Regions from separate parts of the Neobacillus sp. YIM B06451 genome, predicted to be linked through region 2. Evidence: a T-box and tRNA genes for the amino acid it is inferred to sense, from the RefSeq annotation. Region 2 holds a T-box; the other regions hold tRNA genes.
What was found. The T-box of region 2 lies ahead of argS (arginine--tRNA ligase). A T-box ahead of a tRNA ligase gene usually reads a tRNA of that ligase, here a tRNA-Arg.

Region 1 (2,275 bases), on a different contig from region 2:
GCTCTTTGGTTGTCACGAATCTGTGTCTATCGTGACGGCTAAGCCGGATTTTGGCCATCTGTTGTCACGAATCCCGGCTTAGCCTGACAACGAAACCGGATTTTCGTCTTCTGTTGTCACGAATCCGTGCTTATCGTGACAACGAAACTGGATTTAGGCCTTCTGTTGTCACGAATCCGTGCTTATCGTGACAACGAAACCAGATTTTGCCCTTTGGTTGTCACGATTCCCATCTATCCTGACAACGAAACCGGATTTAGGCCTTTGGTTGTCACGAATCAGTGCTTATCATGACAACGAAACCGGATTTTGCCCTTTGGTTGTCACGAATCCAATCTTATCGTGACAACGAAACCGGATTTAGGCCTTTGGTTGTCACGAATCCGTGCTTATCGTGACAACGAAACCGGATTTTGCCCTTTGGTTGTCACGAATCCCATCTTATCGTGACAACGAAACCGGATTTAGGCCTTAGGTTGTCACGAATCCGTGCTTATCGTGACAACGAAACCGGATTTTGCCCTTTGGTTGTCACGAATCCCGGGTAAAATGCTCCCCTCATTAAAATCGGTCCGAAGAAGGTTAATTAGAACAGGTTTCTTAAGAATCCGCATGCAAACCCATTTACTATTTTTTCAAGACGATTCCGGTTATGGTTTTTCTCAAAAAAAATCTAAAATTCATTTGACCTTTTTTGCTTTTGGCGCTATAATAATTTTTGTGCCATAACGAAACGCACAAATCGAGGCCGCCTAAATGTGGAGCGAAAACCTTAAATTTCTTATACCATGTCCCAGTAGCTCAGTAGGATAGAGCAACAGTTTCCTAAACTGTAGGTCGGAGGTTCGAATCCTTTCTGGGACGCTAAAAAACCCTTGAGTCTTCAAGGGTTTTTATTTTTCCCTTCCCTTTTTCCAAATTCAGCGGCAACTTCAACACTGCCGTTTAGTTACCAAATAATATGTCCAGGACAATATCCTCTGGACGTTTGCATGTTAACGTTTCGAGATAGTTGTTTACCCTGTCCTCATAATTTTTAACCGAATTGCTGTCATGAAAGAAGCCTGCGATTTGGCTATCGATTCCCTGCCCACGCTCGCTTTCGCTATCCATGCGCATGATAAGGCCAAGCTTTTCGAGAGTTTTCAAATTGATCTCCTCCTGGCCAGGCAATGCGTGGAAAATAAAAATCGGCAGTCTTTTAAACAAACATTCACTTAACGTAACGCCTCCCGGTTTTGTCACAATAGCGTCCGCAGACTCGTAAAACTTATCCATCTCTTTCCTGCAACGGATGTATTCAAATGGCCGGACATTTCCTTTTCTCAGCGCGTTGAGCCGTTCATATAAGCCCTTATTCGTACCGCACAATATGGAATATTGGATTTTCCCTCTTCCCTCAATCCCTGAAAACATTTTTTCGATGGCCCCTATGCCGAGGCTTCCTCCTGTGACCAAAACGGATAACCGGGAAGAATTTTTATTTCTATCGGAAAGGTTTTTTTTTCGTATGTATGGATGAATGGGAATCCCGGTCACATAGATGCCAACTTTGTTTACACCGCCAGACACTAAAAAATCACCGGCTTCCCTTGTCGGCACAAAATGGTAATCTATTGCCCTTTTCCCCCACACCTGATGGATGAAATAGTCAGTATAAACGTTGACTACAGGAATTTGAACCTCTCCCCTGCCCTTAAGGATGTTCAGCAAATAGGAAGGCAGTCCATGTGTGCAAACGATAAGATCGGGCGTTTTCTCTCTCAGCAGTTTTCTCAGTGCCTTTAAAAATAACCATTCATACACCTTGAATTGTTTCTCAATGGCAGAACCGGTATTTACATTCAACCGATATACGATACTATATAACCGCGGGAATGCATGGATCCAGCTTAAATAAATTTGGGAGACTGCCTTCTCCAGTTTCCCGAACGTATAAGAGAGGATGTCCACGACTTCGCATTCAACATCTGGCTGCTTTTCAGCAATTCCGTCAATGATTGCTCTCGCCGCCTGGTAATGCCCCGACGGGATTTGCAAAAAGGGAAGAAAAAGGATTTTTTTGTTCGCTGTATGTTCCATTCATATCCCTCAATCTGTTTGGCCTGGACGAGCGTATATAGGATACCATCAATTCCCTCGGTTTAAAGGGCCATTTAGCCTGTATAATCGAATACGGAGGTGACTTTCCATGAAATTATTCATTATCGCCACAGCCCTGTTTTTCCTCATTTGGGCCATTAGGCGTGCATATAGAAATACTAAAGACGTTGTT
Region 2 (2,275 bases):
TTTCCGTTTGCTGAATTAAAATCCCGTGCGGATCCTTTAACAAGGCCCCTTTCGGAAAAAGAAGTGCGCAATATTCTTTAAATCCATGGATTAAGACGATGTTTTTCCCCTCAAATGTGTAACAGGGATGCATCCACTTAAATTCCTCGTACAGTTCACAGTCAAGCGCGATTCCCCTTAACTTTTCATATTCTTCCTTCCATTTATTCGCTTTGCTTAAAAACTCATCGACCTTAAGATTCAGTCTGCCGTTTGCCATCCGGGGACCCTCCTCTTTTTGCTTTACTTCCTTCACAGTATTTCCATTATTCACTCTAGAAAAACGCAGTAATGGAGAGATAGATACAAAGCGCGGCTACAACAGTAAAGATGCTGAAAACTATTCGGTTATACCGGAACTTTAAACCATAGGCAGTGAAAAAAATGGCCGCCGATAGTTTGGATAGGCTTTGGAAATATTCATTCCCTGAAAAATATGAACTGCTAAAAAGGATGGAACCTACTAAAGATGTAATGATCAACAGCTTAAACCAGAACGGCTCTTTTAAGAATTGCTTTAGCATAAACTTAATTCGCATCATAAAGTTATATCCCTTCTTTTATTATTTCTTCGTTAAGCTTATGGTAATTGTCAGAATTTTATTAATTGTTAATTTTATTTTATCAAACTTGTTTTGTGCAAACGATATTTTTTAATGAAAATAATCCCTTAGACATCATAAACCTGTTGCAAATTTCCAATGAATGGCTATACTATTGATAACAAAATAAAAAATCAATGATGAAGAGAGTAGTTGTTTAGCGGAAATAGAGCGAGCCGGGGATGGTGGAAGCCTGGCATGACGCGAACGATGAAGCGCACTTCGGAGATGCTTTCCTGAAAACCAGTAGGGATGGCCGGGGATGGCCCCGTTACAAAGTCGAGTGGTTTTTTCATTGAAAAAACAAGCAGAGTGGTACCACGGGTTTGAATCAAACTCCCGTCTCTTTTAATAGAGGCGGGGGTTTTTTATTTTTCTGGGAGGGGAATCGGAATGAATAATTTTAAGGACAGTTTTACGGACGTTCTTTTTGAAGCGCTGGACGGACAGCTTGATAAGCAGAAAATCAGTTTGATGATTGAGAAGCCAAAGTTCGAGCATATGGGCGATTTGGCGTTCCCTTGCTTCGAGCTGGCGAAAATTTTCCGAAAAGCACCCAATAGCATTGCGGCCGATTTGGCCGGGAAAATCCATTCGCCATTTTTTGAAAAAGTAGAAGCTGTAGGTGGTTATGTGAACGTATTTCTTGAGAAAGCCACCGTTTCGGCAAGTGTGATACAGCAGGTCCTTTCTGAAAAGGAGGCGTACGGAGATGCTAAACTTGGCGATGGCCGGGCGATAACCATCGACTTATCCTCGCCGAATATCGCGAAGCCTTTTTCGATGGGCCACCTGCGCTCGACGGTGATTGGGAATGCCCTCGCGCTCATTTCGGAAAAATGCGGCTACCGGGCGATCCGGATTAACCATCTCGGTGACTGGGGCACACAGTTCGGCAAGCTAATTGTCGCCTATAAGCTGTGGGGCAATGAGGATAAAGTTAAAAAGCAGCCAATTAAGGAATTGTTGAAGCTCTATGTCCAATTCCATGAGGAGGCCGAAGCTAATCCTGAGCTTGAGGATATGGGCCGCCACTGGTTTAAAAAGCTTGAGGACGGGGACGGCGAAGCCCTTTCGCTATGGAAATGGTTCCGTGAAGAATCGCTCAAGGAGTTCTCCAAGATTTACGATTTGCTTGGAATCAGCTTTGATTCAACAAATGGTGAAGCCTTTTACAACGATAAAATGGACCGGGTTGTCGAACTTCTTAAAGAGAAGAAGCTTCTCATTGAATCGGATGGCGCGCAGGTTGTCCAGATCCAGGACCTTCCTCCCTGCCTCATTAAAAAGAAGGACGGCACCACCCTTTATGCGACCCGTGATTTAGCGGCGGCCATCTACCGCCACGAAACGTACGGATCGGTTCAATCGCTGTATGTCGTGGGGAATGAGCAGTCCCTCCATTTCAAGCAGTTGTTTTCCGTCTTGGAGAAGATGGGCTTTGGTTGGGCAGCCGGATTGGTTCATATTCCATTCGGGATGATGCTTAAGGATGGCAAGAAGATGTCGACCCGGAAAGGGAAAGTCGTTTTGCTTGAGGAGGTTCTACATGAAGCCATTTCCCTGGCACTCGAAGACATCCTGAAGAAAAATCCGGATCTTCCGGCGAAGGAAGAGGTTGCCCGCCAGGTTGG
Region 3 (2,275 bases), on a different contig from region 2:
CTTAGTAGCGAGGTGAAACGGTCTTTTTTGAAGGGACTTACACCCAGCCCACACCAAAACAGCCCGCCTCCAAATGGAAACGGGCTGAATCGCCAACTATTATTGCTTATCTTTTTTCTCTTCAACAATATTACGAGTGATGATATGATCGACGAGGCCGTATTCTTTCGCACGCTCAGCAGTCATGAAGTTGTCGCGGTCTGTATCCCTTGCAATTACTTCAAGCGGCTGGCCAGTGCGCTCGGAAAGGATAGTGTTCAGCTTTTCACGAAGGAACAGGATCCGTTTTGCGGCGATTTCGATTTCGGTTGCCTGGCCTTGTGCGCCTCCAAGCGGCTGGTGAATCATTACTTCAGCATTCGGAAGGGCGTAACGCTTGCCTTTTGTTCCGGCTGCAAGAAGGAATGCACCCATGGATGCCGCCATGCCGATGCAGATGGTTTGGACATCCGGCTTGATGAACTGCATCGTATCGTAAATGGCCATCCCGGCCGTGATGCTTCCGCCTGGGGAGTTGATGTAGATGGAGATGTCCTTTTCAGGGTTTTCCGCCTCTAGGAACAGGAGCTGGGCGACGATCGAGTTGGCAACATGGTCGTCAATTCCGCTCCCAAGCATGATAATCCGGTCTTTTAAAAGGCGTGAATATATATCATATGCTCGCTCGCCCCGATTTGTTTGTTCAATGACTGTAGGGATCAAATTCATAAGACTGCCTCCTTAAGAAACATTTTAAGATTTCCTTATGTAAGTATCATACAATGATGGTCAATAAAGGTCAAACGAATCGCTCAGCCAGTAAGGTTATTGATCGAACTTTTTTCCATGTTAGCCATCTTACCCAACGTTGCCCATTTTAAACATAATCTACACTTGCAAAGATGAACGGTTTCCCCTATAATATGAAATTGTGATGCAAAAATATGCCCTCGTGGTGCAACGGATAGCACGCAAGATTCCGGTTCTTGAAATTCGGGTTCGAGTCCTGACGAGGGCGCTACTTTTTAAAAAAATCAACGGTTCCTGACTCGGGCCGTTGATTTTTTTTGTGAAATTTCCTCGCTATCGCATTACGTACCACCGGCCCAGGGGAGCGAAGACAATTCTTTTCCCAAAAACCTTGCCAAGTTTTTCTGTCTATAACCCAAACCGCCGATTTTCATGTAAAATAGAAGGCGGGGGGTAAGCAGATGAACATGAGGATTGGACTTTTGCAACAGCAGCAGACAAGATTGTCAATGACGCAGGAATTGTCCCAGGCAATTGCCCTGCTCCAATACAGTGCCCAGGAGCTGGCGAGCTTTCTGGAAGCAAGGGCGCTTGAAAATCCCCTGCTTGAAGTCATGCCTTCCGGGCAGTCAAAAGGCCGTTCAAGGAAAACAACCTACAGAAAAAAAGAAAACGATATAAATGGAATTGCATCAGAGACGGGGACGACGCTTGAGGAACATCTTCTTTCCCAGCTGAAGCCCGGGCATTTTCCAAAAGATGAACAAAAACTTTTACGTCAGGTAATATTGAATATAGATGAAAATGGTTATTTCCGCGGAGATATAAATGAAATCGCTGTCATTTCGAATGCAAGCCCAGCAAAAGTGGAAGAGTGCCTGCGGGAAATTCAGGAGTTGGACCCGCCAGGAATAGGCGCACGAAACCTGCAGGAATGCCTCCTCCTTCAACTTGATCGAAATGGTCAAGGGTCTCCTTTGGCTCATGTGATCGTAAAAGGATTTTTTTCCGAATTTGCGGAAAAAAAGTGGAAGAAGCTTGCGAAGGAATTAAAGGTGAGCCCTAAGGAAATACAGGAAATATATGACCTATTGCAAAAGTTAAACCCAAGGCCAGGAGCAGATTTTCACCAGGAAAGAGCAGCTTATCTTGTACCCGACGTGGTGGCGGATTGCGTGAATGGGCAATGGCGCGTCCATCTTGTTGAAGGGAATCTTCCGGCAATCGGCTTTAACGACGATATGTACCATTCACTGACGTCTAGCGGCGATGAGCAGGCAATCAAATTCCTGCAGGAAAAATACCAGGATTACCAATGGCTTGCAAAAAGTATCAGGCAACGGAACGATACACTTTTAAAAGTGGCTGGGAAAATTATTGAAAAACAGCCGTACTTTTTTGCGGAGGCGAAGGGGCAGCTGATGCCGCTTACAATGAAGGAAGTTGCCGATTGCCTGGATATCCATGAATCGACCGTCAGCCGGGCAGTCCGTGAAAAATACCTTGGGACGCCATTTGGCACCTTTGAACTGAAGTCGTTTTTCTC

Region 1: it has a tRNA-Arg gene. The T-box ahead of argS (arginine--tRNA ligase) is inferred to sense a tRNA for this amino acid. The anticodon was not compared.
Region 3: it has a tRNA-Arg gene. The T-box ahead of argS (arginine--tRNA ligase) is inferred to sense a tRNA for this amino acid. The anticodon was not compared.

What each region holds. Positions count from the first base shown of each region.
Region 1 covers NZ_JAVFKJ010000001.1:932,687-934,961, reverse strand. The annotation lists tRNA gene RB160_RS04555 (tRNA-Arg) at 791-864, shown strand; gene RB160_RS04550 (MGDG synthase family glycosyltransferase) at 946-2,082, opposite strand; gene RB160_RS04545 (metallophosphoesterase) at 2,192-2,275, shown strand, end outside.
Region 2 covers NZ_JAVFKJ010000002.1:470,463-472,737, forward strand. The annotation lists gene RB160_RS06920 (YdeI/OmpD-associated family protein) at 1-259, opposite strand, end outside; gene RB160_RS06925 (hypothetical protein) at 315-581, opposite strand; T-box leader at 770-991, shown strand; gene argS (arginine--tRNA ligase) at 1,035-2,275, shown strand, end outside.
Region 3 covers NZ_JAVFKJ010000017.1:21,527-23,801, reverse strand. The annotation lists gene clpP (ATP-dependent Clp endopeptidase proteolytic subunit ClpP) at 100-708, opposite strand; tRNA gene RB160_RS20665 (tRNA-Arg) at 926-997, shown strand; gene rpoN (RNA polymerase factor sigma-54) at 1,191-2,275, shown strand, end outside.